Regions from separate parts of the Aurantimicrobium sp. INA4 genome, predicted to be linked through region 1. Evidence: predicted binding sites of a transcription regulator. Region 1 holds the regulator's gene; the other holds the start of a gene.
What was found. Region 1 encodes LexA, which represses DNA repair genes until DNA is damaged. Its sites were predicted from a motif close to TCGAACANNTGTTCGA; they were not measured.

Region 1 (14,935 bases):
AGGGGTGAACAGATCTAAGTATTGGTGGGACTCCTTAGGGCTGACATCATGCAGCAGGATTCCCGCGCGGACGTATTTGCGGCCTTCTTCAATCCGGTTTAGCAGCACTGAACTGGAGGCTTTGAGAATTTCCACCGGATCGTTGGTGGGGATAGAAAAGACAGCGTTGACATAGGGGGAGTGGAATGGTTCATTGGCAAAGCGTGAGGTGCCAGCAAAACAGGTCAATGCCCCTGCCACAGAGCCTTGTTTGCGCAGACGTTTACTGACCCGCTGGGCATAGACAGCCAAGACTTCTTCCATCTGTTTGCGGGTGGTCACCGGGGTGGCGAAACTACGTGAATACATCACCTGGTTCTTGACTAGGCGTTCACCCTCGAGTTTGATGCAGTCAATTCCACGCAGTTCGTAAACAGAGCGTTGCACCACCACGCCAAACTTTTTCTTGATGCGAACCGGGTCCGCATCTCTCAGGTCTTTGATGGTGTGAATTCCTTGTGCCGCCAGCCGTTTACTCAAACGCCTGGCAATGCCCCACAGATTGTCTACGGGCAGCGCGGCCATGATGAAATCCAATTTTTCTGCAGAGAACATATCTAGATTGCAGACCCCGTTCATTCCCGCAGATTTCTTGGCGCCGGCATTAGCCAGCTTTGCTTGCGTCTTCGAGCGGCCAATGCCGACGCAGACGGGCAACCCTAACCGGGTCTGGATAGCTTCTTTGATGCGGTGACCTGTTGCAAGTAGCTCTTCTGGTGTTCCGGTGAGCTCCAAGAACGCCTCATCGATGCTGTACACCTCCACGGCGGCGGAGAACTCCTGCAAAATACTCATCACCCGGGCAGAAAGATCACCATAAAGCTCATAGTTGGATGAGCGCGCTACTAAGCCCACACTCGGCGCCCACGCAGAAATCTTGAACCAGGGAACACCCATCGCAACACCTAAAGCTTTCGCTTCACTACTGCGGGCAACAACACAACCGTCATTGTTTGAGAGCACTACAACGGGCTTACCCATCAGTTTCGGATCAAAGACGCGCTCGCAGGAGGCGAAGAAACTATTGACGTCCACGAGTGCGATGCGGCGCTGTGACGAATCAGACATGATGCAAACACCTGGTCACAACACCCCAGATAATCAGTTCACTCAAGGACGCCACGGAAATATCTGGATACTTGGGATTCTCTGCTTTGAGCAGCACATTCTCAGAACGAATGTGCAGGCGCTTGAGGGTCAGCTCACCATCGAGCACTGCCACCACGACGTCACCGTCGCGAGGTGTCAGGGCTCGATCTACGATGACCTCATCGCCGTCACTAATGCCTGCATTTTTCATGCTGTCACCAGAGACGCGAACAATAAACGTGGAGTTCACGTCTTTGATCAGGTGAGTGTTCAGATCTACGCGACCGTCAAAATAATCTTGGGCAGGGGAGGGCCACCCCGCTGAAACGGCGGTTGATGCGGCCAAAATAGCCGGAATGGATTCCCCGCGCAGTGGTCTGACCGCTGCAGATGGTGCAGTTTGTGCCATGGTGAGCCCCTCTGTTTATTCGAATATATCTTCGAATAGTTGAGCATATCCCACGGACACTGGGTGTTGTCTAGTCCTGAAGTGAGGTAGGAGCAAAACAAGAAATCCCCCGGAATTCCGGGGGATTTTCTCTATGTGGAGGGGATGACGGGAATCGAACCCGCGTAATCAGTTTGGAAGACTGAGGCTCTACCATTGAGCTACATCCCCAGAAGGGTTGGCACCAGTTTAGCGTGGGCCAGCCATCTCATCTTATACGTTAGAGTAGTACTCGGTCATTTCGCCTCGGCGAATGCCGGACTTGCTTGAAGTTACCTTCTGTGTAACGTGAGGGCAGGACCGGGGCGTAGCTCAGCTTGGCTAGAGCGCCCGCTTTGGGAGCGGGAGGTCGCAGGTTCGAATCCTGTCGCCCCGACCACATCCAGATCCACACCATCACAAGCAGGAGTACCCCTTCGTGAAGACTACGGTCGAAAAAGTAAGCAACACCCGTGCCAAGCTCACCATCACGGTGACCCCAGAAGAGCTCAAGCCAGCTATCAAGCACGCGTATGAGCACATCTCTGAGTCGCTCAACGTTCCTGGTTTCCGCAAGGGCAAGGCACCGGCAGCTTTGATCGACCAGCGCGTAGGTCGTATGGCTGTGCTCGAGCACGCCGTCAATGAAGGCCTCGAAGGCTACTACCGCAAGGCCGTCGTTGACGAGAAGGTGCGCCCCATGGGGCGCCCCGAAGCAGACATTGTTACCTGGCCAGCTGAGAAGGACTTCTCTGGCGACCTGGTTGTCACCATTGAGGTTGACGTTCGTCCCGAGATCAAGCTTCCTAAGCTTGACGGTCTCTCCGTAGAGGTTGAGGCAGCAGCAGTATCCAAGGAAGACGTTCAGAAGGAACTTGACGACCTGCGTAGCCGTTTCGGCACCCTCGTCACCGTTGACCGTCCAGCTAAGAAGGGTGACTTCGCTCAGCTCGACCTGGTTGCCACCATTGGTGGTCAGGAAGTAGACACCGCACAGTCCATCTCCTACGAGGTTGGTTCTGGCGAGCTCATCGAAGGTATCGACGAGGCTATTGAATCTCTCACCGCTGGTGAGTCCACCACCTTCGAATCCAAACTGCTCGGCGGGGACCACGAGGGTGAGAAGGCACAGATTGCTGTGACTGTTACCGCTGTTAAGGAGCGCGAGCTTCCTAAGGCAGATGACGACTTTGCTCAGATTGCGTCTGAATTCGACACCATTGCTGAACTGACCGAGAGCCTCAAGGCTCAGGCAGAGCAGCGCAAGGTTGCCGTTCAGGCTCGCGAAGCTCGCGAGAAGCTTGTTGACAAGCTCGTCTCCGAAGCGAAGATTGAAGTTCCTCAGGCACTGATTGATGACGAAGTACACCGTCACCTCGAGGGTGAGGGTCGTCTTGAAGATGACAAGCACCGTGCTGAAGTTATCGAAGAGACTCAGAAGCTTTTCGCAACCCAGATTCTTCTGGACACCATTGCCGAAGCTGAAGATGTTCAGGTGAGCCAGGATGAGCTCACGCAGTACATCATTCAGGGTGCCATGCAGTACCAGATGGATCCTTCAGAGTTTGCCAAGATCCTCACCGACAACAACCAGATTCCTTCCATGGTTGCTGAGGTTGCCCGTAATAAGGCAGTCAGCATTATCTTGGGCAAGGCCAAGGTTGTTGACACCAAGGGTAAAGCCGTCGATATGAGTGCATTTGCTCTCGTTGAAGACAAGAAGGCTGACAAGCCCGCAAAGACAGAGAAGACTGACGCAGCTGAGAAGCCTGCGAAGAAGCCTGCTGCGAAGAAGCCCGCAGCGAAGAAGGACTAGTTCTTCGAACGAATTAATCACCCCCGCAGGAAACTGCGGGGGTTTTCGTTTTCGCTAAGCGCCGAAGCTCGCCATGAGGTGCTGAACAAAGCTCACTAACAGGCTCGTTCCCAAGGCGAACATCACAAGAGCAATAATGGCATCGAGTACGCGCCATGAGGTGGGCTTCTTGAATACCGGATCAAGCACGCGTGCGCCAAAGCCCAGAGTGCTAAACCAGATAATGCTGCCAAGCATTGCTCCTGTGGCAAACCACCACCGGTTTTCTTCGTAGGTGCCGGCAACAGAGCCTATGAGAAGAACTGTGTCGAGATACACGTGGGGGTTCAGGTAGGTCAGTGCGAGTGCTGTTCCCACAGCAACTTTGAGGCTGACTCTTTTTCCACCGGTGTCTGTGTTGAGAACTTCGGGCTTCCAGGCGCGCTTGGCCGCCATCACGCCATAAGTACACAAGAAAACACCACCGACAAGCTCAATGAGTAGGAGCAGCCATTCCAGCTGTTGAATAATGGCGCCCAGCCCGGCAACACCTACGGCGATGAGGAGTGCGTCTGAGAGTGCGCATATGGCGACAATGGCAAAAACGTGTTCTTTGCGTAAACCCTGACGCAGAACATACGCGTTTTGTGCACCAATAGCCACGATGAGGGAGAGTCCAAACCCGAGGCCGGCTAATGCGGCAGCAAGAGTGGGAGTCATTATTTCAGTGTACTTCTCAGCACACCTCAAACATTCTCTAAGTCTTTTCTCAGGCAGAACAGATTGACTATGACCAATCCCACCGAACTCTTGGAGTGTGCAATGAAGTGTCCAACTGACGGAGCAACACTGGTTATGTCCGATCGCTCAGGAGTTGAGATCGACTACTGCCCTGAATGCAGAGGTGTTTGGCTCGACCGTGGTGAGCTAGACAAGATTCTTGAACGCTCAGTTTCGGCTCCTGCCCCCGCTGCAGCTGCTGCACCACCTCAATACAACGCTCCACCTCAGTACAATTCGTATCCGCAAAATGGCTACAAGAAAAAGCCGCACAACTGGCTGACAGAAATTTTTGATTAGACCCCACTCCTCATTGGGTAGTCGGGCCTCCTTCGTCTCGGGAGGCCCGACATTTTTTAATTCGTGCGCCTGGGGCGAACGGCACTCCGCCTGAGGCGAACACTGCCGTGTTGAGAGTGTTTGCTCCAGTAGATTGAAAAACATCGCAAGCGAAATCTCTTGCGGTTGTTGAAATGGAGTTGACATGGCCGACTTGGTAATGCCGAACAACGTCTTTGAGCGTCTGTTAAAGGACCGCATCATTTGGTTGGGTTCGGATGTGCGTGACGATAACGCGAATGAGATTTGCGCCAAGATGCTTCTGCTGGCCGCTGAGGATGCAGAGAAAGACATCTACCTTTACATCAACTCTCCCGGTGGTTCGATCACTGCAGGTATGGCAATCTACGACACCATGCAGTTTGTTCCCAATGACATCGTGACCGTGGGTATTGGTATGGCTGCCTCGATGGGACAGCTGCTACTGACCTCGGGCACCAAGGGCAAGCGTTACATCACTCCTAACGCTCGTGTTCTACTGCACCAGCCACACGGTGGCTTCGGTGGTACTGCTTCTGACATCCAGACCCAAGCACAGCTGATCAACTCCATGAAGCAGAGCTTGGCCGAGATCACCGCAGCTCAGACGGGTAAGACTGTTGAGCAGATCAACGCAGATGGTGACCGTGACCGTTGGTTCACCGCTCAGGAAGCTCTCGAGTATGGCTTTGTTGACCATGTTCGTGCCTCAGCAAGCGATGTCACCGGTGGTGGCGGAACCAAGACTGCGTAAGCGCCAGAGACAGATTCGAGGACTACACATGACTATCCCAAACTTTGGCGGAACCGCATTCAATGGAAAGGAAGCTCCTTCCAGCCGCTATGTTCTTCCTACCTTTGAAGAGCGCACCGCATACGGCTACAAGCGTCAAGACCCCTACGCGAAACTTTTTGAAGACCGCATTATCTTCCTGGGTGTCCAGGTTGACGATGCTTCGGCAGATGACGTGATGGCTCAACTTCTGGTACTTGAAAGTCAGGACCCAGACCGTGACATCGTGATGTACATCAACTCTCCCGGTGGATCTTTCACCGCGATGACGGCAATCTACGACACCATGCAGTACATCCGCCCCCAGGTCCAGACAGTGTGCCTCGGCCAAGCAGCATCAGCTGCGGCTGTGCTGTTGGCAGCAGGTGCTCCCGGTAAGCGTCTTGCTCTGCCTAACGCACGTGTTCTCATTCACCAGCCTGCAACCGGTGATGCAGGTCGTGGTCAGGCATCAGATATCGAAATCCAGGCCAAGGAAATCATGCGTATGCGTGAATGGCTGGAAGAGACTCTGTCCAAGCACTCGAACCGTTCTGTTGAACAAGTCAACAAGGACATCGACCGCGACAAGATCCTCTCGGCTGCAGAAGCACTCGAGTATGGACTGATTGACCAGGTTCTTACCTCGCGTAAGAACGCTGCTATCGGCGCCTAAGTTCAGTACATTTCACGAAAACCCCGGCTTCGGTCGGGGGTTTTCGCTTTTTCGGCACGCCGACGCCACGCATTCGCAGGTGAACAGCAACGTCTGTGGTTCGGGTTAGGCTCGAATGTCTCGTATTTCCAGATGAGAAGGAGTTGACCATGGCACGTATCGGCGAAAGCGCTGACCTGCTCAAGTGTTCCTTCTGTGGAAAAAGCCAGAAGCAGGTAGCCCAGCTCATTGCGGGCCCTGGCGTTTACATCTGCGATGAGTGCGTTGAACTGTGCAACGAGATTATTGAAGAACGTCTGGCAGAAGCCAACGAAGAGGGCGTTATTGCAGACTTCGATCTGCCCAAGCCTCGTGAAATTTTTGCATTCCTTGAGGAATACGTCATTGGTCAAGAACCAGCCAAGAAAGCCCTCTCCGTTGCGGTTTACAACCACTACAAGCGCGTGCGCGCTGGTGAGGGTGTTAAGACAGCAGAAGAAAAAGCAAACGAAGTTGAGATTGCCAAGAGCAACATCCTCCTGATCGGTCCCACCGGATGTGGAAAGACCTATCTTGCACAAACTCTTGCTCGCCGTCTGAATGTTCCGTTCGCTGTTGCTGACGCAACATCGCTGACGGAAGCCGGCTATGTCGGTGAAGACGTCGAGAACATTTTGCTCAAGCTCCTGCAGGCTGCCGACTTTGATGTGAAGCGTGCAGAGCAGGGCATCATTTACATCGATGAAATCGACAAGATCTCACGCAAGGCAGAGAACCCCTCGATTACACGTGACGTATCTGGTGAAGGTGTTCAGCAGGCCCTGCTGAAGATTTTGGAAGGCACTGTTGCCTCCGTTCCGCCACAGGGTGGTCGTAAGCACCCCAACCAGGAATTCATTCAACTCGACACCACCAACGTGCTCTTCATCGTTGCCGGTGCATTCGCGGGGCTGGAAGACATCATTCAGTCTCGTGCAGGAAAGACCGGTATCGGTTTTGGTGCTCCACTGCAGAGCAAGGATGAAGCACGTGACTTCTTTGCAGAGGTACTGCCGGAAGACCTCCACAAGTTCGGTCTAATCCCTGAATTCATTGGCCGTCTTCCCGTTATTGCGACAGTGTCGCCACTAGATCGCAGTGCCCTCATCGACATTCTGACGGAACCCAAGAACGCTCTGGTCAAGCAATACCAGCGCATGTTTGCTCTGGATGATGTTGAGTTGGAATTTGAACCTGCAGCACTGGATGCCATCGCTGACTTGGCCGTCCTGCGCCAGACCGGTGCACGTGGTTTGCGGGCCATCTTGGAGAACGTCCTCGGGCCCATCATGTTCGAAGTTCCATCAACAGACCAGATTCATAAGGTCATCATCACGGCAGAGTGCGTCACCGAAAATGCTGCCCCGACCGTTGTTCCCCGCTTGAGCTCAGCTGTGATTGAGCCAGAAGAACGCACAGCCTGATAACATTCTTCTAACCTAATTTATTTAGGTGTAAGCGACTGCCGAGCCCGGCCCACGCTTCGCGGACAACTAGGTGTTGTCTATTTCGCGAAAGTGTCCCGAGGGAAATATGAGCAACGCATCACCGTCTAGTTCTCTTGAACTGAGTATTGGCGTGCCCTTTTCCTTTGAGGTTTACCCACCACGCAACCCTGAACTCCGAGATGCACTGCACGCAACCATCTTGGAACTTGCTGCATCCGGTCCAGATTTCATCTCCGTTACATATGGAGCAGGTGGTTCCTCTCGTGATGCCACCTTGGAGTGCGTGAAATTCATTCTGGAAAACACTGATGTTGAGCCGATGGCGCATCTCACCTGTGTTGCTGAGTCCTATCAGGGCGCAAATGAGCTCGTGCGGACATTTCTTGACTCTGGTGTCCGTTCTTTCCTCGCCTTGCGTGGAGACCCACCACAGGGAACGCAGGAAGGCGAGGACTTCCTCGGAGACTTAGGTAGCGCAGCGGAACTTACCCAGCTCATTCACCGTGTTCAAGCAGAACGTGAACCATTCGTGTTCGTGGAAGAACCCAGATGGCATGCCGGTGCAACACGTCTGAGCCAAAAGCGTGAGTTTGTTCGTATTGGTGTTGCTGCATTCCCAAATGGGCATCCTCAGTCACGCTCGAAGACCCAAGACATTGATGTTTTGCTGGCCAAAGAAGCTGCGGGAGCAAACCTGGCAATCACCCAGTTGTTCTTCCACGCAGATGACTACCTTTCCTTCGCCCAGAAGGCGAAGGAGGCAGGTCTGAGAATGCCCATCATTCCGGGCATCATGCCGGTGATTAGCCCCGGACGTTTGCGTCGCATGATCGAGATCTCTGGGGAAGATATGCCCAGTGATTTGGAGATTGCTCTTGAAATTGAGCCCACAGTTGAAGGTCAGCGTGAGATTGGTGTTGAGCACGCAGTTAACTTAGCTCGTGAGCTCATGGCTGGGGGAGCGCCCGGTATTCACTTGTATGCCTTCAACCAAAGCGGACCGGTATTAGATGTTCTGCGTAGGCTTGAAGCCTAAAGTTTGAGATAAATAAAAGGCCCGCACGCTGTATTCAGCATGCGGGCCTTTAGTTTGTGGAGGTTTAGACCGAACGAAGAACCGTGACGACCTTGCCCATGATGGTGGCGTGGTCTCCCAGGATTGGTTCGTAGTTGCTGTTGCGAGGAAGCAACCAGGTGTGGCCATCACGTTGCCGGAAAACTTTGACCGTTGCTTCATCATCAAGAAGAGCAGCAACAATGTCACCGTTTTCTGCTGTCTGTTGACGACGCACGACGACGAAGTCACCATCGCAGATTGCTGCGTCAATCATCGACTCACCTTTGACCTTGAGCATGAAGAGTTCACCGTCGCCAACAAGCTGCCGAGGCAGCGCCATCGTGTCTTCAGTGTTCTGCTCAGCAGTGATGGGACCACCTGCGGCAATTTGGCCTACAAGTGGAACCTGAACCGCTTCACCTAGGGGGATGATGTTGTCTGCCACGGGAGCGACTTGACGAGGAGTTGATCCCTGGCCGAGAACCTCAAGGGCGCGAGGAAGTTTGGGGTCACGGCGAATGTAACCACCGAGTTCTAGCTGTTGGAGCTGATAGGTCACACTCGCCAATGAGGACAGACCAACTGCATCCCCGATTTCTTGCATGGAAGGGGGGTAGCTGTTTTGGTCAATGTACGCGGTGATGACGTCGAGGATAAGTTGCTGCTTTGCGCTCAGCCCTTTGCGACGTTTGCTTGTGCCAGCTGCTGTCTCAGTCATGGCTTTTTCCGATCTGTCTGGGAGTGTTCCAATCCACAAACCGGAATGTCCGTGGCTGGTGATGAACTATCTCCATTACCGAAAGAGTATTCGAAATATGCGAAGAAAACAAACACATATTCGAAAATTCCGCAAGTAATGTCCAAAAAACCTTCAATATCTACTTGACATTGAGGAAATACGAATATATCTTCGAAATATATCTTCGAATCGGGTTCTCCCGGCCGAGAGCCCGATTCGAGATAAAACAGGAAAAGGAGAATCTCATGAGCGCAGTACTCGCATTCACCGCACCAATTCACCGCCCCGTCGAACCTGACTACATTGACGAGCCATGCAGCGAAGCTGGCAGTGTCCGTGGCTCCGGTCACACTAACAATGTGACTTACGTAAACTTTCTTCCTGCAGCTACCCCCACTACTCGTCTTCGCATCACTAAGCGTGGTCGTCGGGTTCTCACAGCACTCGTCGCGCTTCCTCTTGTGATCGGCGCCCTTGTCGCTGCACTCAACAGCGGTGGTGCTGTGGCGACTGCTGAAGGAGCATCACAAGATTTCACATACGTGACCTTGTCCTCTGGTGAGACCCTGTGGCACCTGGCTGCTGAAATCGCACCCAACGCTGACCCACGTGACGTTGTGGCAGAGATTGTCTCGCTGAACAACCTAGAAGGTCCAGTTCAGGCAGGACAAAAGATCGCTCTACCCGCAGGTTACTAAGTCACATATTCCTGCATTCTTCTTTTCGAACGCCGGCTCCTAGAAGGGGGTCGGCGTTCTTCCTTTCTTTCACGGCTTAAACTGAAGAGGTGACTTCTCTTGACGACCTCCCCATTCGCGACGACCTTCGGGGCCTCAAGCCTTATGGCGCTCCTCAAGAGCACGTGCGCGTGGAGCTCAACGTCAACGAAAACACACACCCAGTACCACCGCAGGTTGTTGAAGACATCATGGGGCGAATTCATATAGCTCTGGGGCGAATCAACCGATACCCAGATCGTGAATTCACCGAACTGCGCAAGGCACTAGCCACCTATTTGGGTCACGGGCTGACAGCTGAGAACATCTGGGCGGCAAACGGATCGAATGAGGTCATTCAGCAGCTACTCCAGGCATTTGGCGGCCCTGGCCGTTCGTTGCTGGCATTTCCTCCTACCTACTCCATGCACTCCATCATTGCCTCTGGGACAGGCACGCAGTGGATTCCTGCTCAGCGTGATGCTGACTTTGAGATTTCCCCTTCAACGGCGGTTGCAGCCATCAAGGAACACAAGCCTGACATCGTGTTCTTCTGCACCCCCAACAACCCCACAGGAACCCCAGTCTCGCTAGAAACTATTGCTGCGGCCTATGACGCGACCGATGGCATTGTTTTCGTTGATGAGGCTTATGCCGAGTTTGCGCCTGAAGGTGAGCCCAGTGCGTTGACATTGTTGTCTGGTCGTCCACGCCTGGTCATCTCTCGCACCATGAGTAAAGCTTTTGCCTTTGCTGGTGCTCGCTTGGGGTATCTAGCTGCTGATCCTGCAGTGACCGATGCTCTTCGCTTGGTTCGTTTGCCCTACCACCTCTCTGCACTGACGCAGGCAGCTGCGGAAGGCGCACTGGCGCACACTCCAGCAATGCTGGCGATGGTCGATGACATTCGTTCTCAACGAGACCGCCTCGTCACTGATCTCACTGCCCTCGGATACACGCCATATCCCTCAAGTGCGAACTTCGTTCTCTTTGGTGGGGTTCGTGATCCTCAGGATGTGTTTGAGAAACTCCTAGCTCAAGGAATCATCATCCGTGACATCGGTATGCCCCATCACTTACGTGTAACGGCTGGTACGGAAGCAGAAACCACCGAATTCTTGGACGCACTAGCAGCCATTGATGGCTCGATTAATGGCGCTCTTTAAGCTCCACTAAACTGGAGCTATGACACAGGCACCACGCATTGCGAGCATTTCTCGCACCACGAGCGAGTCAAGCATTGAACTCACCATCAATCTTGATGGAACTGGTGTGAGCAACATCGAGACCACTGTTCCATTCTTCGATCACATGCTCACCGCGTTTGCTAAGCACTCTCTCTCGGATCTCACCGTCAAGGCTTCGGGAGACACTCACATTGATGTTCACCACACCGTTGAAGACATCGGTATTTCTCTGGGTCTGGCGATTCGTGAAGCGCTGGGGGATAAAGCCGGTATTTCTCGCTTTGGTGACGCACTCGTTTCTCTGGATGAAGCCCTCGTTCAGGCGGTTGTGGACATCTCTGGACGCCCATTCCTGGTGCACTCTGGTGAGCCTGCAGGTTTTGAATTCCACCTCATTGGTGGTCACTTCACCGGATCCATGGTTCGTCACGTCTTTGAAGCAATAACTTTCAACGCTGGACTAACCACCCACATCACCGTATTGAACGGTCGTGACCCTCACCACATTGCTGAGGCAGAGTTTAAGGCGTTTGCTCGAGCATTCCGCCAGGCCAAAGCGCTTGACCCACTCGTGCAGGGAATACCCAGCACGAAGGGTGCTCTGTGACCCCAAAATCCGTCGTTGTTTTCGACTACGGCACGGGTAACATTCACTCCGCAATCAAAGCGGTAGAGCTTGCAGGCGCAAAGGTCGAACTCACGCGGGACAAAACAAAGTGCGCTGAAGCTGATGGCCTGCTTGTTCCTGGTGTGGGCGCCTTTGCGGCAGTGATGGAAGCACTCAACGCAGTTGACGGCGGTGAAATCATTGAACGTCGTCTTGCCGGTGGCCGTCCAGTGATGGGGATCTGTGTAGGCATGCAGATTATGTTTGCCAATGGTCTTGAAGGTGGCGTAGATACGCCTGGCCTCGGTGAATGGGATGAGACAGTCCACAAGCTTGATGCGCCGATTCTTCCCCACATGGGGTGGAACACGGTTGAGGTGGGCGAAAACTCGAAACTCTTTAAGGGCATTGAGAACGAGCGCTTCTACTTTGTGCACTCCTACGGTGTCACGGAATGGAACCTGGACGTCATTCCGCCTTTCCCAAAACCATCGGTCACCTGGGCTGAGCATGGCCAACGCTTTATTGCTGCGGTTGAAAATGGTCCACTCGTTGCAACCCAATTCCATCCAGAAAAGTCCGGCGAAGCAGGTATTCAGCTCTTGCGCAACTGGCTCGAAACTCTCTAACACTGACATAAGGAACATCTCATGACCGCGCCAATTCTTGAACTTCTGCCTGCTGTTGATGTTGCCGAAGGCAAAGCTGTCAGACTCACTCAGGGTGCACTGGGAACCGAAACTGACTTTGGTGACCCCGTTGATGCTGCCTCCGATTGGGCTCAGCAGGGAGCTGAATGGATTCACCTCGTTGATCTCGACGCAGCGTTTGGACGCGGTGAAAACCGTGCCTTGCTCCGTCGCGTGATCGTCGAAGTCCCCGGAGTGAAGATTGAACTCTCTGGTGGCATTCGCGATGATGCATCTTTGGAATCTGCTCTTGAAAGTGGAGCGACCCGTGTCAACCTCGGAACTGCAGCACTGGAAAACCCAGATTGGGCCGCTTCAGCAATTGCGCGCTATGGTGACCAGATCGCAGTGGGTTTGGATGTTCGCGGTGAGACGCTAGCAGCCCGTGGCTGGACTCAAGAAGGTGGAAACCTCTGGGATGTTCTTGCCCGCTTAGAAGACGCCGGATGTGCTCGCTACGTTGTTACCGATGTCACACGCGATGGCATGCTCAACGGCCCCAACCTCGAGTTGCTCACTGCCATCACGCAGAAAACGGGTAAGCCCGTTGTGGCCTCTGGTGGAATTGCCAGCCTTGATGATCTTGTTGCTCTGCGTTCACTGGTTCCACTGGGCGTTGAAGGTGCGATTGTAGGTAAAGCGCTTTATGCTCACAAGTTCACTCTCAAACAGGCCATTTCGGTCGCGTACAATTAGGACACTCCATGGCACACTCACACGACGGTCACATGTTTGGATCCTCTGACCACGCGGATTCTGCGGGACAGCCATGGGAAGGGCGCGAGTTCGAAGAGAATCCCTTCGCCGCAGATGATGGAACAACCCCAGAGCATCTCAAACTTGCTCTGGATGCTTTCCACTCGTTGCCTTTAGATTCAGACGAACGAGCAGGGCGTCATATGAACGTTGTGGATGCTCTTCGCATCTCTCGTTTCCTTGTTCCACTTCTTGCTGAAGCAGGAGACGTGGGCGTCAACGCTGCGGGCCTTGTTGTTGATAAAACTCAAGAGTTAGCCATCGTGACAGTTGCGGGACCCAGCGGACAAAAAGTGTTGCCAGTCTTTACCTCTGTTGTAGCAATGCAAACCTGGAATAAGGCTGCTCGCCCAGTACCTGTTGAAGCCAGGCGTGCTGCTCTAGCTGCAGTTTCGGATGGAGCTCAATGGATGGTTGTCGATCCACAGAGTTCAACGGAAATCGTTCTGCGCCGTCCGGTCGTTGAAGCCATTGCGCAGGGTAATCCCTGGATTCCTAACCACATAGATCCCATGCTTCAAAGTGTTTTCGACAAGTCCATATCTGACGAGCCCTTTGTGAAGGCAATTCGATTAGCATCAGGTGATCCCGATGCTCGAGGCCGAGATGAAGAACTCGTGGTTCAGATTGTTCTGCCCCCGAGTCTGGAACAAAACGAGGTGGAGCGAGTAATTCGCTCGTTGTCTAACAAGTGGGCGCAAGAGGAAATATTCTCAGAGCGTGTTGACTCAATGAGATTGCAACTCATTCCTGCTGTCTAATTCCAATTCTGGAAACCCAGCCCTATACGGGCTGGGTTTCTCTAGTGAGTGTGGTGATGGAAACGTGGCGCTTCCGCGAGATAGAAACAGCCGTTACCGCAATTGCTCCGAGTGTCCACAACACCATTGCAGTGATGGCACCTGCGAATCCAGACACCTGCCCATCACTGATGATGGCCTGCAACGCAGTTACCGCTCCTGTAGCTGGTGTATAGCCCAGGATGCTATCGAGTATCTGTGGCACCGTTGAGATTACGCCGGTGACGAGGATAAGAATTCCAACCGCAAGTGAGACCAGGCGGCCAAAACCGCCCAATACGGCAACTAGAGCTTGGTTGGTTGCTGTGAATGCCAGGCTGATGAGCGCTGATACCAGTGTGATCGAGACCCATTCCGCAACGTCGTAGCCTTGCGCGAAAGCAATCACGGTTGCTACCGCAACCGCTTGCGAAATCGCTGCCACGGCAGGGATTCCGTAGGCACGGGTTGCCAGTGAGAGTGAGGATCGGGTTGATTCAAGAACACGCAGCGGAATAGCCCTAAGCACAATGAAGATGGCAAGTGCGCCCAGCCACAGTGATAACACCACATACAGGGGAGTGCTGTTAGCGCCGAAGGTGAGCCCGCCACCGTTCTTGATTTCTACCGGGGCAGTAACAAGATCAGCCAGAGTGCTGACTTGATCCTCGGTGTAGGTGGGGATATTGGCTACAGCTTCGTCGAGCCCGTCTCCAAGCTTCTGAGAACCATCGCCCAGCGCACTCGCACCAGAAGCGATGCCGCTCACTCCGGTAGCGATACCTGAGCTACCTGCAGCAAGGTCGCGAATTCCTGTTGAAAGCGCAGGCATACCACCAGCTAGTGCCGAGGTTCCCGTTGCGAGGCCCGAAGTTCCTTGAGCAACGCCCGCAGCTAGAGGAACTAGCTGTTGTGACAGAGTTCCACTAATCGTGTCTAGTCCGCCACAATATTGCTGATTGTTACTGGTAACAGCAAGACAGGTGTTCCCTGAAAGTGTAGCCAGACCCCCGGCGGTTTGACCTAGTGCTCCAGACAACTGC
Region 2 (14,935 bases), 420 kb from region 1:
CACAACACACCACAGATAATCACAGCAACAACATTTCGCTTTTTGGCCTTCAAACGTGCAGCTTGTTGTTTGGGGGAAAGAGGTTTAGCAGGAGTTTCAACTTGTTCTTCTGGAGTGGGGTCAAACATGGTTCCTACTTCCTGCGGCGATAGCCCCACGTGATGTACACGATGATGACAAGTAAAGCGGCAACGACCGCATAGGGACTATTGAGAATGTCATTGAGCACTCTAGAAAGCTTAGGACCTAGAACTCAAAGCTTCTTTACACGCCGCACGAACTATGTCCGTTGAATATCCTCTTCTGCTGAGAAAACCAACCAAGCGGCGTTCGGCTGTGACATCGTCGAGCCGTGAAAATTGTCGAACTCTTTGACAAGCCAGTTCAGTTGCTTTGTGTAATTCGTCATCGTCGTCGATAGATTCCACGGCAGCGCTAATCAATGCAGTTGAGATTCCTCGTTGGCGCAGTTCCCTGGCAATGACACTTTTGCTTTTGCCTTTTCGCTCGCTCAGTCGAGAAACAAGCTCATACGCTAAACGTTCATCATTGAGATAGTTCAAACGCTCGCATTTTGCTACCAATTCAGCCGCATCCGCTTCGGGTGCATCTTTACTTCCAAGCCACTGTTGAACTTCAAACACAGACATATCCTGTGTGTTGAGTTTTCTGAGCAAACTCTGCTCCAGTGCATCAAGATCAAACCCTGCTACAGAAACTTCTTCTGTTTGCTCAACCTCTGTGAACAACACAGCACTTAAATGAGACACTCCCTCAGGGACATCATGTGAGTGCCCCGTTGCCTCACCTGCATTCACAGGTGAGGCAACGGGTTGATTCTGTTCTGGATCAACCCAGGGTAAGAATGTGACGTTTGTCACGAAACTCAGGCTCCCTTACGGACCTCTTCAACTGCCTCGAAGTCTGGTTCGACCTCGGTTGCAGTTGCGGCTGCTTCAACTGCAGCAGCTTCCGCAGCTGCCGCGCCAACACCAAGCTTTGCGAGAATCTTTTGTTCGATTTCTAGCGCCACGACAGGGTTTTCAATCAGGAAGTTACGTGAGTTTTCTTTACCCTGACCAAGCTGGTCTGCTTCGTAGGTGTACCAGGCACCAGACTTCTTGACGATTCCGTGATCGACGCCAAAGTCCAGGAGGCTTCCTTCACGGGAGATACCAGTTCCGTAGAGAATGTCGAATTCTGCCTGTTTGAACGGTGGTGCCATCTTGTTCTTGACGACCTTGACGCGTGTGCGGTTACCGACAGCATCGGTACCGTCCTTGAGCGTTTCAATGCGGCGAATATCCAGACGCACGGAAGCATAGAACTTCAAAGCTTTACCACCCGCAGTTGTTTCTGGGCTTCCGAAGAACACACCAATCTTTTCACGCAGCTGGTTGATGAAGATCATGGTGGTGTTGGTGGAGTTCAATCCGCCGGTGAGCTTACGCAGCGCCTGAGACATCAAACGTGCCTGCAGACCCACGTGGGAGTCTCCCATTTCGCCTTCAATTTCTGCACGAGGCACCAAAGCCGCGACAGAGTCAATGACGATGAGATCAATAGATCCTGAGCGAACAAGCATGTCTGCAATCTCTAATGCTTGTTCACCAGTATCAGGCTGAGAAACAAGAAGAGCATCGATATCAACACCAAGCTTCTTGGCGTATTCAGGGTCGAGTGCGTGTTCAGCATCGATAAAGGCGGCGATGCCGCCCTGCTTTTGCACATTAGCAATTGCGTGCAGTGTCAGTGTGGTTTTACCGGATGACTCTGGACCGTAGATCTCGACAATACGGCCACGAGGAAGTCCCCCGATACCGAGAGCAACATCAAGTGCGATTGATCCTGTCGGGATCACCTCGACGGGAGCGCGTTCATCGCTTCCCAGGCGCATGACGGAACCTTTACCGAACTGGCGGTCAATTTGGGCTAGTGCTGTTTCTAGTGCTTTTTCGCGGTCAGCGGCGGATGCCATGGCCGTCTCCTTTACATATCGAGGGTGATTCGCCTATCGGCTGCCGTGCTACTCCTCCGCTACCGACCGGCCGGTGAAGGCGGGGCGGGCGCTGCGGGGCGCTTACGACAAGGCGGATGCTCCTATTCGGACGTATTTCACCGTAGAAGTAGCCACGGACATTGACTGCCTGAGGTGCTGCTTCGGGGATAACACGTGCAAACAAGTGCATGTGTAGGAGACTAGCCGTTTTCGAATACATATTCGAACAAATGACGGCGTGTTGGAAATTACTTCTTAGGCTCGGGTAAGCCGACGCCATACCATCGTGACTCGGGAACGTCAGCTGCTTTGACCAGGGCTAGCCAGACAGATCGTGCAGGAATACCCTTCCGCAGAGCCTCGGCAGAAGTTAGTGAACCTAGTTCAGACAAGACCAAGTCATTGACTAAGACATGTCCGTATGCCTCACCGAACTCGTCTGAGACGGCGCGCCAAAATTCGCTGAGGCGCACAAAAACTACTAGCGAGTAGCTACGAAATCGTTGACGAACTCGTCAGGAACAGTGTCGGGGATTGCGCGCATAGGCTCAATACCTTCAATGACTGCTAAACGATCGCCCACTTCACGCATAATTTGTGAAATTGGAGTGTCCAGAGCATCTGCCACAGCGGCAAGAATCTCAGAACTCGCTTCCTTTTGCCCGCGTTCGACCTCACTCAGATACCCGAGTGCAACGCTAGCCTTGCTCGCAACCTGTCGCAGTGTGCGACCTTTCTGCAAGCGGTAGTCGCGCAGAACATCGCCGATTTCCTGTCGAACAAGAATCATGGTGCCTCCCTACGCTGGTGAACCATTCGGTTCCTCTTCATCTACATCACTATGTTAGTCACACAAACCTGAAAACAAGATGTGAGTCTTCTTGTATCAACTTAGGTTACGCGAGATTTATTCCCGAGAATGACAACTAATTGACGTGCCTTGCAAGAAGCGCGAGTGCAGCTTGAACAGTGAGTGCGCGGATTTCATTTCTCGTGCCCTCAAAATGGTGTTCTTCTACTGTTTCACTCCCCTGCCCCACACAGGCAATAAAGATAGTCCCTACCTCGACACCGCCTTGTGAATCTGGTCCAGCAACCCCGGTAGTTGCAAGCCCAATGTCCGCCGAGAGTTTGTTGGCAACACCGACAGCCATTAGTTTGGCGACTTTCGAATCAACGGGACCACGTTGCTCAAGAAGAGCACTGTCAATGCCTAATAGCTCATGTTTAAGATCAGTCGCGTAGGCAACAATGCCGCCACGAAAGACAGCAGATGCGCCGGGAACTTCGGTGAGATGAGCTGCAAGTAGGCCACCGGTCAGAGATTCGGCAACAGCAACAGTGATTCCTCGCTCAGTGAGGCGCTGAATAAGCTCGGAGGTCATCACTAGTTACCTGTTGAGGCAAGCTTCTTGGTTTGCCTGCGGGCATCAAGAAGATAGTCGATACCTGTCCAAACGGTGATGATGGTGGCTGCAGACATCAAGATTGTGTTCAATACGTCAGCAGCAGTTCCCATAAATATTTGAAGGGGAAGCAACGCGCAGGTAATGGCAACAAACTGAGTGATTGTCTTGATTTTGCCGCCACGAGAAGCAGGGATGACATGATCGCTGAGTACGGCAAATCGATATACCGTGATGCCAATTTCGCGAAGCAGAATCAGGCCGGTGACCCACCAGGGAAGTTCACCCAGTATTGACAGTGTTATCAGTGCGCCGCCGGTCAGTACTTTGTCAGCAATGGGGTCAAGAAGCTTCCCGAAATCACTGACCACGTTGTATTTACGAGCAAGGTAGCCATCGATTCCATCTGTTGCCATGCCGAAAACAAAAAGTCCGGCACCCCACCACCTCAGAGGAGAGTTCACGTCATCGCCTGCGGTCAGGAGCATCCAGATAAATACCGGCGCAAAAAAGATGCGAACAATGGTGATGATGTTCGGTACGTGCTTCATAGCTTCAGGCTAGTCCCGGCCAGTGAGTTGCCAGGCATCTTCATTGCCGTCATCCCCATCAACTTCCTCATGGCCTGTCGTCATGGCTGCGACAGGATCATGCCCGTAAGGGTCTTCTGAAGCCATCACATTGACGTTTCCCGCGGGAGCTGCTGCAGCGGGAGCATCTTCGCCGCGGAGAGTGGCTAGTACACCTGCAAGCTGTTCCTGAGATACCAGAACATCTCGAGCCTTGGACCCTTCAGAAGGTCCAACGATGCCCCGGCTTTCCATCAGATCCATCAAACGGCCAGCTTTAGCGAAACCAACGCGAAGTTTGCGTTGCAACATTGATGTCGAACCAAACTGCGTGGAAACGACAAGCTCAACAGCTTGAAGCAGTACGTCGAGGTCATCTCCGATGTCTGCATCGATTTCTTTGCGCTCTGCTGCAGCGGCAACATCCTGACGGTATTCAGGTCGTGCTTGCCTAGTGACGTGGGTGACTACCTTGTGAATTTCTTCTTCAGAAACCCAGGCACCTTGAACTCGAATGGGCTTGTTAGCCCCCATAGGGAGAAAGAGAGCATCTCCTTGGCCAATGAGCTTGTCAGCACCCGGCTGGTCGAGAATAACGCGTGAGTCTGTAACGCTCGTTACCGCAAACGCTAGACGCGAGGGAACATTAGCTTTGATCAAACCGGTTACTACATCGACCGAGGGTCGCTGAGTTGCCAAAACTAAGTGAATTCCCGAAGCTCGTGCGAGTTGAGTAATTCGAACTACAGAATCCTCGACATCTCGTGGCGCAACCATCATCAGGTCAGCGAGCTCATCAACAACGACGAGGAGATAAGGATAAGGACGCAGTTCTCTCTCACTACCAGGAGGCAAAACAATGTCATTTTTGATCACGGCACGGTTGAAATCATCGATGTGACGGAACCCAAAACTTGCCAGGTCGTCATAACGCATATCCATCTCTTTTACGACCCATTGAAGAGCTTCTGCAGCTTTTTTGGGATTCGTAATGATGGGGGTAATCAGGTGTGGAACACCTGCATAGGGTGCTAACTCAACCCGCTTAGGATCGACAAGAACCATGCGTACCTCAGCGGGAGTTGACCGCATCAAGATGCTGGTGATCATGGAGTTGACGAAGCTTGATTTACCAGAACCTGTAGAACCTGCGACAAGAAGATGGGGCATTTTGGCTAGGTTCGCAACGACAAAGCCACCCTCAACATCTTTCCCCACTCCGATTGTCATAGGGTGCTCACTCGAAGATGATGCATTAGAGCGCAGAACATCCCCCAGGGTGACAATTTCTCTGTCGGTATTTGGGATTTCTATACCAATGGCACTCTTGCCGGGAATCGGCGAGAGGATTCGAACCTCATTAGAAGCAACTGCATAGGAGAGATTCTTCGACAGCGCTGTGACTCGTTCGACCTTTACACCAGGCCCAAGTTCAATCTCATACCGTGTCACTGTTGGCCCACGACTAAATCCAGTGACAGTGGCGTCTACTGCGAATTGCTTGAGTACTTCTGTGATTGCCCTGACCGCCTCATCATTCGCTGCAGAACGTGTCTTTGCTGGGGCACCTGCAGCTAATGAGTTAGCCGGAGGTAGGCGGTACACCACAGGTGGCGCTTTGGGAGCCGTAACTCGTGGGACCACAGATTCATCAACACCAGCTTCTTCAGCTGTCGAAGCAACCACGGCGACCGGCGCGGTCGAAACATCGTCTTGAGAAACCACAAAATCATGATCAGTCGCGACCTCACCCGTTTGGAATGCGCGTACAGCTTGTTCTGCGTTGGCGAGTTCTTCAATGATGTCCACGTCAGACATTTCACGAGTTGCAGCTAAATCAACAGCATTGGCCGCAGGATCAGTAATGACAGGGGTATCAAAAGCTGCTTCAGTCTCACGTTTGCTTGCATTTCTGCGCCACCAGGGCAGAGATGACGCTTCCACTGGATCTAGTTCGAGAATCTCAATCGAGCCTGTGTCTTTGCTTTCTTGCTCCGCATTTGAGCCAAACAGATATGAGTACAGCTCACGTAACCGTGCTCCGATGCGGTTTGGTGGAGTCTTGGTAATGATCAACAGTGATAGCGCGATCAGCGCAATCATGACGACAACAGCACCTACAGGCGTAATGATGAGGGCAACCGGAGCAGCGATCACCCAGCCCAGTACCCCACCTGCATCTGCAAGGGCCGCTACGCCTTCAGAAGGATCCGGTTGGCCCCCGAAAATCTGCGCCAAACCTGAAGAAGCCATCAGCAGCAAAAAGAGGCCAACACCGATACGGTTGTTGTCATTGACCGAGCTTGGATGGCGGAAAAGCCAAATTGCCGTTAACAACATCACTACAGGAAGCGCATAGGCGATTCGCCCAAACAATCCTCCAAAAGTCCAATCATTGATGGTTTGAGCAATTTCATTATTCGGCAAAAACCACTGAGTAACTGCACCAATGACGGCTAGAACTACCAGCGTGAATGGCACGCCATCACGACGTTCTTCTTTAGAAAACTTTTCCGGTCCCAGCATGCGAGCGGCACCTCCAGCTAGATGAGCCATGCTCATCCAGAGCCACGCGATACCGGTGTACTGGCTTCCTCCGTTGGAGGACGTTGATCGACTTGTTGATGCAGGCTGAGACTTCTTGCTACTCGAGGTACGCGAACGAGAACCGCCACTTGTGCGACCACGCGATTGAGAGCCTGAAGCCATGCCTTCAAAACTACGCGAGGGCACCGACTTTCCGCAGTATTACAGGCGAGTGTTTAGATAAACGAATGGCCTGCAATCGTTGAGATTGCAGGCCATTCGAGCGGAGGGAGGGATCCCCTATTGCGTAATCCACGCGGAAGCATTACCCGGAAGCTTGCCATCCACGAGAGGAGCACTGGTGAGTCGAACCGTGCCTGCGGGAAGTGCCACTGGCTTCTTCCCGAAGTTTGTTATGTTGTGCCATCCGTTTGGTCTCACAAAGTGAACTACCTTGCGCTTGCTTGGAACAAACTCAAGAGTTTCATCGGTGAGAAGTTCTTTCCGAAGCTTGAGAGCTTCTCTGTAGAGCTTGAGCGTTGAATCTTCCTGGCTTTCTTCAAATTCAACCGAGTAGCCAGCAAACCAGGTTGGCTGAGGCAGGTGAGCAGATCCGGTACCGAAACCAAAGGAAGAACCAGTCTTTTCCCAAGGCAATGGCACGCGACAACCATCGCGACCCTTACGGGTCATACCATCACGTAACCACATGGGATCCTGAAGAACCTGCCCTGGGAGGTCAGCAACCTCAAAAAGACCAAGTTCTTCACCTTGGTAAAGATAGGTGCTGCCAGGAAGCGCGAGCAGTAACATTGTTGCTGCACGGGCACGAGTAAGCCCTTTTTCTCGGTCAAGTTCGGGGTTAATACCGTCTGTCATGACCCACTTCTCAAAATTGGTCTTCTTCGGAAGTCCGTAGCGAGTGGCGTGACGAATCACATCGTGGTTAGAAAGAACCCAAGTAGATGATGATCCTGATTCTTGAGAAAGTGCGATGTTGAATTCAATAGTTTTTTTGAATTTTTTCGCCGACCAGGGTGCGCTGAGCAGGTCAAAGTTGAAGGCTTGCCCCAACGTTTCTGCACTTGCATAGCGTGTTCGACGCTCCGCAGGCACCCAAGCTTCTGCAACAGCGACGCGGGGTGGGTTGTAGGAGTTGAAAATTTCACGCCACCCTTTGTAGATTTCCATGACATCATCGCGGTCAAAGAGGTGGTGAGAGCCGTCCAACGGGATGTTTTCCATCTCGTAATTCTTGATCTCAGGATAAGGCTCTGACATATCCTTTTTCATGGCATGTGCTACGTCGATGCGGAAACCATCGACACCGCGATCTGCCCAAAAACGAAGAGTTTTCTTGAAGTCTTGGATAACGTCTTCGTTATCCCAGTTCCAGTCTGGCTGCTCTGGAGCGAATAAATGGAGGTACCACTGTCCAGGGGTTCCATCTGGGTTAGTTGTGCGAGTCCAGCCGGTGGGCCCAAAGTGTGAAGGCCAACTATTTGGCGGAAGCTCACCGTTTTCACCCTTGCCGTCACGGAAGATGTAACGATCACGCGCAGCAGAACCAGGCTCGGATGCGAGAGCTTCTTGGAACCAAGCGTGCAGATCAGAAGAGTGGTTAGGAACGATGTCAACGAATACCCTGATCCCCCGAGCGTGGTAGGTAGCGATCATTTCATCAAAGTCTGCGAGTGTTCCCAACTTTGGATCAACGTCCCGGTAATCCGCTACGTCGTAACCTCCGTCAGCGAGAGCAGAAGGATAGAAGGGACTGAGCCAGATTGCATCAACACCTAGCTGAGCAATGTAATCGACTTTGGAGGTTATGCCCTTGATATCTCCCAAGCCGTCGCCATTAGAGTCTTTGAAAGAGCGTGGGTAGACCTGATAAACAACCGCCTGGCGCCACCAGTTTTCATCGCCAGTGAGGAAAACGGAATCTGACATTGATTACTTCTTTCGTTTGTTGATTCATAAATATTGCTGAAAAGGGTTCCGACATCGACGCGCGTCGATAGACAGGAAAAAAGTGGGTTGATGGGACAGGGCGTCCCATCAACCCAAAGTTGTTACTTGACCGATCCCATCGTTACACCCTTGAGGAGCGTGCGCTGGAAGATCAGGAAGAACAAAAGTGTGGGGAGAATACCCACTAGCGCGGCCGCAGCTTGAGTTGTTGGGTCGCTGGTGTACTGGCCAGAAGCTAGACCCATCGAGAGTGCAACCGTTTGACTGTCGTTAGAGGGCAGCATAACCAGAGGAAGAAGGAACTCATTCCACGTCCAAATGAAGAAGAACACCATAAGAACTGTCAAAGTTGGTCGAACTAGCGGGAAGACGATGTCCTTCATTAGTCTCCAACTACCTGCGCCATCTATTTTTGCCGCTTCAAGCAACTCTGTTGGGAAGTCGGACATCACTGAGGCAATGAGATAGGTTCCAAAAGCACTCTGTAGAACAGCAAAGATGATGATCAAAGACCAAATGTTGTCATATAGACCAACCATCTTGGCCATGCGGAGAAGTGGATACATCAGAGCTTCACCAGGAATGGTGAAAGCTACCAAGAAGAGTCCAAGAATCCAGAAACGACCCCGGACTTTACCAATGCCAATTGCATAGGCTGTGAAAAAGCTCAATGCAACACCAAAGAGAGCAACGAAGAAACTGATCTGGAATGAGTTCCACAGCTTGAGGGTGAAATCTGCTTTTTCCCAGAAGTTCAAAATTCCTTCAAAGCTAATTTGCTCAGGCAAACGTAGCGGACCAGAAGTTACGTACTCTTCAGGAGTCTTGACCGAGTTAACGAATGCAAGATACAGCGGCGAGATCCATGCCAGTGCGCTGGCAACAATAAATGCAACGACAAGCCAGGAAACTGGAGTGCGCTTGTTGAAGCCACCCTTACCTTTTTTGCTGATTTTGGGCTGCTTGCGGGAATCAGGGTTGAGGGTGTTTTCCACCATGATTGCAGTGCTCATCGGTTTTCCCCCTGCTTGTTCTGGTAACGGAAAATAATCAGCGACATCACGATAAGTAAGAGAGCCAGGACTGTAGCAATTGCGGCACCATAGCCGACCTTACTTGTTTGGATGAAGTTGAAGTATGAGTAGTAGGCGGGAACTGTTGTTGCAGTACCAGGACCACCCTGTGTCATGACATAAACCGGGGCGAAAACCTTGAGTGCGGCCACTGTCGTGGTCAATAGAACTACAGCGATCTCAGGAGCAAGCTGGTTGAGAGTAATGATTCTGAAACGCTGGAACCAAGATGCGCCATCAATTGCAGCAGCTTCGTGTACTGACTGATCAGCGCGAGCTAGACCTGACATGAAAATCACGATTGTGTAACCAACCTGAATCCAGATCAACACAATGGTGACGGAGAACATTGCCCAGTTGGCGTCTCCCAACCAGTTTTGCGCCCATTCTGGATGTCCCCAGTCGGTAAGAACCTTGTTGACGATACCTGTCTGCGAGGAAAGCATCCAGGTCCAGAGCAAACCTGCAATAGGAATGGGGATGATTTGGGGTAAGAAGAATCCGGCGCGTGCGCCCGCAGATGTCACATTGCCAAATCGTGGAGAGATGTAGTCGAAAAGTGCTGCTGCGATGAGTAGGCCAAGAATCGTGGGAACGATTGCCATGGCAAAAATAAAGACTACGGAGTGGAGGAAGGACTGCCAGAATGTGTCATCAACCATGAGCTTTTGGTAGTTCTCAAGGCCAATCCACTTTGGTGTACCGAGTCCATTCCACTTAGTGAAGGACAGATAAATGTTCCAAACAAAGGAGACGATAACAATGAGTGTGAAGGCAACGAGCCCTGGAATCATATAGGGCCAGTAAACGCCTGTAGAAAGTGAGGACTTCTTACTTGTCTTGCGTTTTTTTTCAGAAGTTACTGCAGTCATTGTGACCTCATTGTCAGGAGGAACGGAAAGCTACTGGGGCGGTGTTAGCTCAGTTGAAATGAGACTACTTCCGCGGTGATGTTGGTGCAAGAAAGAAAATCCGGTGCGGTGCCGCGGAGGACACCGCACCGGATTTGTTGCCTTTCAGTGTGGTGGGCGTGAGCCCATCGTCACAAGTTAGGGCTTGTTCTCTTCGTAGTACGAGCCAATTGCTTCGCGGTACTGCGCAGGAGTGGTGTTACCAGCTACGAGGTCAATAACGGCAGCCTTGAGGATGTCGTAGTAACCAGATACGGGCCAGTCAGGGTAGAAACCAAGACCGTTGTCCGCAACGAGCTGCTGGAACAGAGGAAGGGTGATAGCAGTGGTGGGGTTGTCACCAAGCTCGGTTGCGAGCAGTGGAAGACCACCGTTGTTTGCCATCGTGTTCTGAGCCTTTGGCTGGAGAGTCAGGTTAATGAACTCAGCAGCGAGGTCAGGGTTCTTACCCTTAGCTGGGATAACCCAGATGTTACCTGCAGAACCGGTTGATACAGCGTTACCTGGGTTGAGGATCTTGCCCCACTTGAAGGTAGCAGCCTTAGCAACGGTTCCATCGAGCCAGGTACCACCAGGCATGAATGGTGAGGTACCGCTGGTGAATGCTGCGACAGCGTCGTCAGCGGTAGCACCAGATGCGCTAGATGCGATGTATCCCTTTTGAGTCCAGCTCTGGATCTGCTCAGATGCCTGAGTGAATGCAGCATCGTTGAAGTCAACGTTGCCATCGAAGAACTGGTAAGCGTTTACCCAAGCGTTGTCTGCCTTGTTAAGGGTCAGGTTGTATGCAAGGTGAACGAGCATGTAGTCAGCTGCTGCGATAGGGGTGATACCTGCTGCAACGAGCTTGGCGAATGCTGCTTCAAGGTCAGCCTGGCTGGTCAGTGCGGTTGCATCGATGCCGTTAGCAGCGAGAACATCTGCGTTGTAGAACCAACCTACGTACTCACCGTAGGTAGGTACACCGTAGAGGTCACCGTTACCCATGAGGCCGTCGGTGTAGCGACCAACCTGCTGAGCAGACTCAGGAAGGAGGTCGGTCCAACCGTACTGTGCTGCGTAGTCTTCAAGGTTGGTCAGCAGACCAGCCTGAGAAGCTGCACCAGCGGTACCGTTACCCTTGTTCCACTCGGAAAGGTCAGGTGCCTTGTCGGAGTCGAGGATGGAGTTACCTGACTTCTCGATCTGTTCCCAGGTCTTGAATTCGAAGTTAACTGTTACGTCTGGGTGTGCTGCCTTGAACTCGTCAAGAGCCTCGGTCCATGCTACGTACTGTGCGGTGTCTTCACCTGAGTACCACCAGACGGTGAATGTCTTGCTGTCGTTTCCACCAGCGGCACATCCGGAGAGAGTGCCGAGGGTGAGCGCACCTGCAGCAACAGCTGCAGCGACGCGGAGACCGCGCTTGCTTACCTTCATGTGTAATTACCTTTCTCAGTGGTGACCGATTTGGCCACGCAACTTCTTTGGTGCTTCCAGGTTGACGCGGGTCGTCGACGCGCGTCGATACAGAGAAATCTACCTAATGATTTGTCTTCCTGTCTACCCAGAAAAGAGTGTTTTCTGCTTTCGTAATCAAATCGTGATTCAAGAGCTAATTTGTTGATTCAGCCGCTAAATTGCGGGGCAGGACCCGTACTACCCCGGTCGAAAAACTGAGGTTGAGTGAGCTTCTGGAGTACCGATTTTTTGTCTCCATTAAGCCGAGCAATGAGGTACTGCACAGCCATGCGTCCCAGCTCTGGTCCATCGACGTTGATTGTGGTTTGGGCTGGCACCGTCATGGTTGCCGCTTCTTCAGAAAGGCCAAAACTCAAGACAGATAAGTCTTGAGGAATGTTCATCCCTCGAGCTCCAGCAACTTCAATTGCTCCAATGATTGCTGGTTCGTTGAAGCCAATAATTGCCGTAATTCCAGGTTGCTCTTGAAGCAACTCTTCAAATGCCAGGCGTCCCGCCCTAATTGTGGCCTTGGGATGCTTCATCGTGACAGTGACGCCCATACGTTGAGCAAGGTCAATCAATGGTGCTTCGGTTCGTACTACAGGCCCGTATCCCGCCTCAACTAGCTCGCCTCTCATCGAAATAACTCCGATGTTGGTATGTCCCAAGTCAACGAGGTGGTTAATCGCCATTGGGCCCCACTGAGAAAAGTCTGCGTCTACATAAGTAAGGTTTTCGGCGTCATCTGTTCGGCCAATCAAACAGAATGGTGTTCCGCTTTCTTGAAGCACTTTCACGCGAGGATCTTGAGAGCGAACCTCCATGAGAAGAACTCCCTCAACGAGACCTTGGGCAACGATCTTTTGTAAAGAAGCCGTGTCTTCAACTGCATTAGGCCACAAGAGTAGTTGATAGCCATCTTCTGCTGCGGCGGCAGTAGCAGCCTCGACGTATTCAAAGTCTGTTTCACCAAAGCCTCGCTCCCCAACCGGAAACAAAAGGGCTAGTAGACCAGATTTCTTACTCGCTAAAGCTTGAGCCATTGCATTAGGCACATAACCCAAGGTCTTCATGGCATCTTCGATACGCTCACGGGTCTCTTCGCTGATGGGACGAACACCTGTCAGTGCGTAGCTCACCGTGCTCTCAGATACGCCAGCCATGCGCGCTACGTCTGCACGCGTGGCTTGTTTGAGCTTCTTCGTTGAGGTCACACAGTTAGCCTAAACGAATCATCGACACGCGTCGACTACTTTGTCGATGAATTATGCCTCGATGACGAGAGGAATGATCATCGGACGACGACGATAGCTCTTCGAAACCCACTGCCCCACTGTACGGCGAATAACCTGCTGAAGTGAATGCGTGTCACGAACACCGTTATGGGCAGCCTCTTGTAGAGCTTTCGCAATAGCAGGCTTGATTTCATCAAAGACAGCATCATCTTCCGCAAAGCCTTTTGCATGAATCTCTGGACCAACAATGATCTTGCCTGTGGCAGGGTCAACCACCACGATGATGGAAATAAATCCTTCCTCAGCAAGGATGCGTCGGTCCTTGAGATCGTTATCGGTGATTTCACCCACACTGGAGCCGTCGACGTAGACATATCCAATATCGAGCTGGCCGACAACGCGCGCGATACCGGCTTTGAGGTCAATAACTGTTCCGTCTTCTCCCAGGATGGTGCGGTGAGCATCAACACCTGAATCAATCGCAAGGTTGGCATTAGCCACTAAGTGGCGGTATTCCCCGTGCACAGGGAAAACATTTTTGGGTTGCAGGATGTTGTAGCAGTAAAGCAACTCCCCCGCTGCAGCGTGACCAGAAACATGAACTTTGGCATTGCCTTTATGGACAACTTTCGCACCAAGTTTTGTTAACCCATCAATGACTCGGAAGACCGCATTCTCATTGCCGGGAATCAAACTTGACGCAAGAATCACGGTGTCCCCAGGACCCACCTCAATCTGATGTTCCAGGTTTGCCATGCGAGCTAATACCGCCATGGGCTCACCTTGAGAACCAGTGGACATGTACACCAAGCGATCATCGGGAAGCTCTGCAGCCTTCTTGGCATCGATGATGGTTCCCTCTGGAACCTCGAGATAACCAAGCTCTGCCGCAATGCCCATGTTTCGCACCATCGAGCGCCCCATCAACACAACGTGTCGACCGTTTGCCACTGCAGCATCAATGACCTGCTGCACACGGTGAACGTGAGACGAAAAGCTGGCCACAATAACGCGGCGCTTTGAACGATGAATCACACTCTCCAAAACAGGACCAATGTCTCGTTCCAGCGGGGTAAATCCGGGGACATCAGCATTCGTTGAGTCCGGCAGGAACAGATCAACACCTTCTTCACCAAGGCGCGCGAACGCACGAAGGTCTGTCAGGCGACCATCGAGTGGAAGCTGGTCCATCTTGAAGTCACCCGTGTGGAGAACAAGACCTGCCTCAGAACGAATAGCTAAGGCAAGCGCATCTGGGATGGAGTGATTGACCGCAACGAATTCGAGTTCATAGGGACCAAACTGTTCCTTATCCCCCTCCTTGACTTGAAGCGTATATGGCTGAATGCGGTGTTCTTTGAGCTTGGCTTCAATCAATGCAAGGGTCAGGCTGGAGCCCACCAGAGGAATGTCGTTTTTCAAACGCAAAAGATAAGGGACAGCACCAATGTGATCCTCATGCCCGTGCGTGAGAACAATGGCAAGGATGTCATCCATCCGGTCACGGATATAGCTGAAGTCAGGAAGGATGAGGTCCACACCCGGCTGGGTCTCTTCAGGAAAAAGTACACCGCAATCAACAACGAGAAGTTTGCCGTTGAGTTCATAGACGGTCATGTTACGACCGATTTCACCCACTCCGCCGAGTGGGACAACGCGCAGCGTTCCAGGTTCTAAGACAGGTGGGTCAAATAATTCGTTAGGCATATTCCTCTTACGAGTGTGAGTCTGTAAAGACTCGTATTCACGCCCTGGCGGTTGCCCTGACGAGTGTGGCGCTACCTTGTAGTGCCGGCGATTTT

Region 2: the regulator LexA is predicted to act here: its motif matches at 2,210-2,225, upstream of recA (recombinase RecA).

What each region holds. Positions count from the first base shown of each region.
Region 1 covers NZ_AP027040.1:593,725-608,659, forward strand. The annotation lists gene AINA4_RS03005 (Y-family DNA polymerase) at 1-1,107, opposite strand, end outside; gene umuD (translesion error-prone DNA polymerase V autoproteolytic subunit) at 1,100-1,537, opposite strand; tRNA gene AINA4_RS03015 (tRNA-Gly) at 1,674-1,747, opposite strand; tRNA gene AINA4_RS03020 (tRNA-Pro) at 1,878-1,955, shown strand; gene tig (trigger factor) at 1,995-3,371, shown strand; gene AINA4_RS03030 (LysE/ArgO family amino acid transporter) at 3,426-4,070, opposite strand; gene AINA4_RS03035 (zf-TFIIB domain-containing protein) at 4,140-4,430, shown strand; gene AINA4_RS03040 (ATP-dependent Clp protease proteolytic subunit) at 4,615-5,202, shown strand; gene AINA4_RS03045 (ATP-dependent Clp protease proteolytic subunit) at 5,231-5,896, shown strand; gene clpX (ATP-dependent Clp protease ATP-binding subunit ClpX) at 6,046-7,338, shown strand; gene AINA4_RS03055 (methylenetetrahydrofolate reductase) at 7,448-8,398, shown strand; gene lexA (transcriptional repressor LexA) at 8,463-9,137, opposite strand; gene AINA4_RS03065 (hypothetical protein) at 9,404-9,856, shown strand; gene AINA4_RS03070 (histidinol-phosphate transaminase) at 9,946-11,040, shown strand; gene hisB (imidazoleglycerol-phosphate dehydratase HisB) at 11,060-11,668, shown strand; gene hisH (imidazole glycerol phosphate synthase subunit HisH) at 11,665-12,297, shown strand; gene priA (bifunctional 1-(5-phosphoribosyl)-5-((5-phosphoribosylamino)methylideneamino)imidazole-4-carboxamide isomerase/phosphoribosylanthranilate isomerase PriA) at 12,319-13,053, shown strand; gene AINA4_RS03090 (SseB family protein) at 13,062-13,874, shown strand; gene AINA4_RS03095 (YhgE/Pip family protein) at 13,897-14,935, opposite strand, start outside.
Region 2 covers NZ_AP027040.1:1,011,236-1,026,170, forward strand. The annotation lists gene AINA4_RS05000 (hypothetical protein) at 1-128, opposite strand, end outside; gene AINA4_RS05005 (regulatory protein RecX) at 240-881, opposite strand; gene recA (recombinase RecA) at 887-1,978, opposite strand; gene AINA4_RS05015 (DUF3046 domain-containing protein) at 2,248-2,472, opposite strand; gene AINA4_RS05020 (helix-turn-helix transcriptional regulator) at 2,481-2,789, opposite strand; gene AINA4_RS05025 (CinA family protein) at 2,926-3,384, opposite strand; gene pgsA (CDP-diacylglycerol--glycerol-3-phosphate 3-phosphatidyltransferase) at 3,387-3,956, opposite strand; gene AINA4_RS05035 (DNA translocase FtsK) at 3,966-6,683, opposite strand; gene AINA4_RS05040 (glycoside hydrolase family 13 protein) at 6,801-8,450, opposite strand; gene AINA4_RS05045 (carbohydrate ABC transporter permease) at 8,573-9,484, opposite strand; gene AINA4_RS05050 (sugar ABC transporter permease) at 9,481-10,416, opposite strand; gene AINA4_RS05055 (ABC transporter substrate-binding protein) at 10,594-11,874, opposite strand; gene AINA4_RS05060 (LacI family DNA-binding transcriptional regulator) at 12,063-13,112, opposite strand; gene AINA4_RS05065 (ribonuclease J) at 13,164-14,840, opposite strand; gene dapA (4-hydroxy-tetrahydrodipicolinate synthase) at 14,912-14,935, opposite strand, start outside.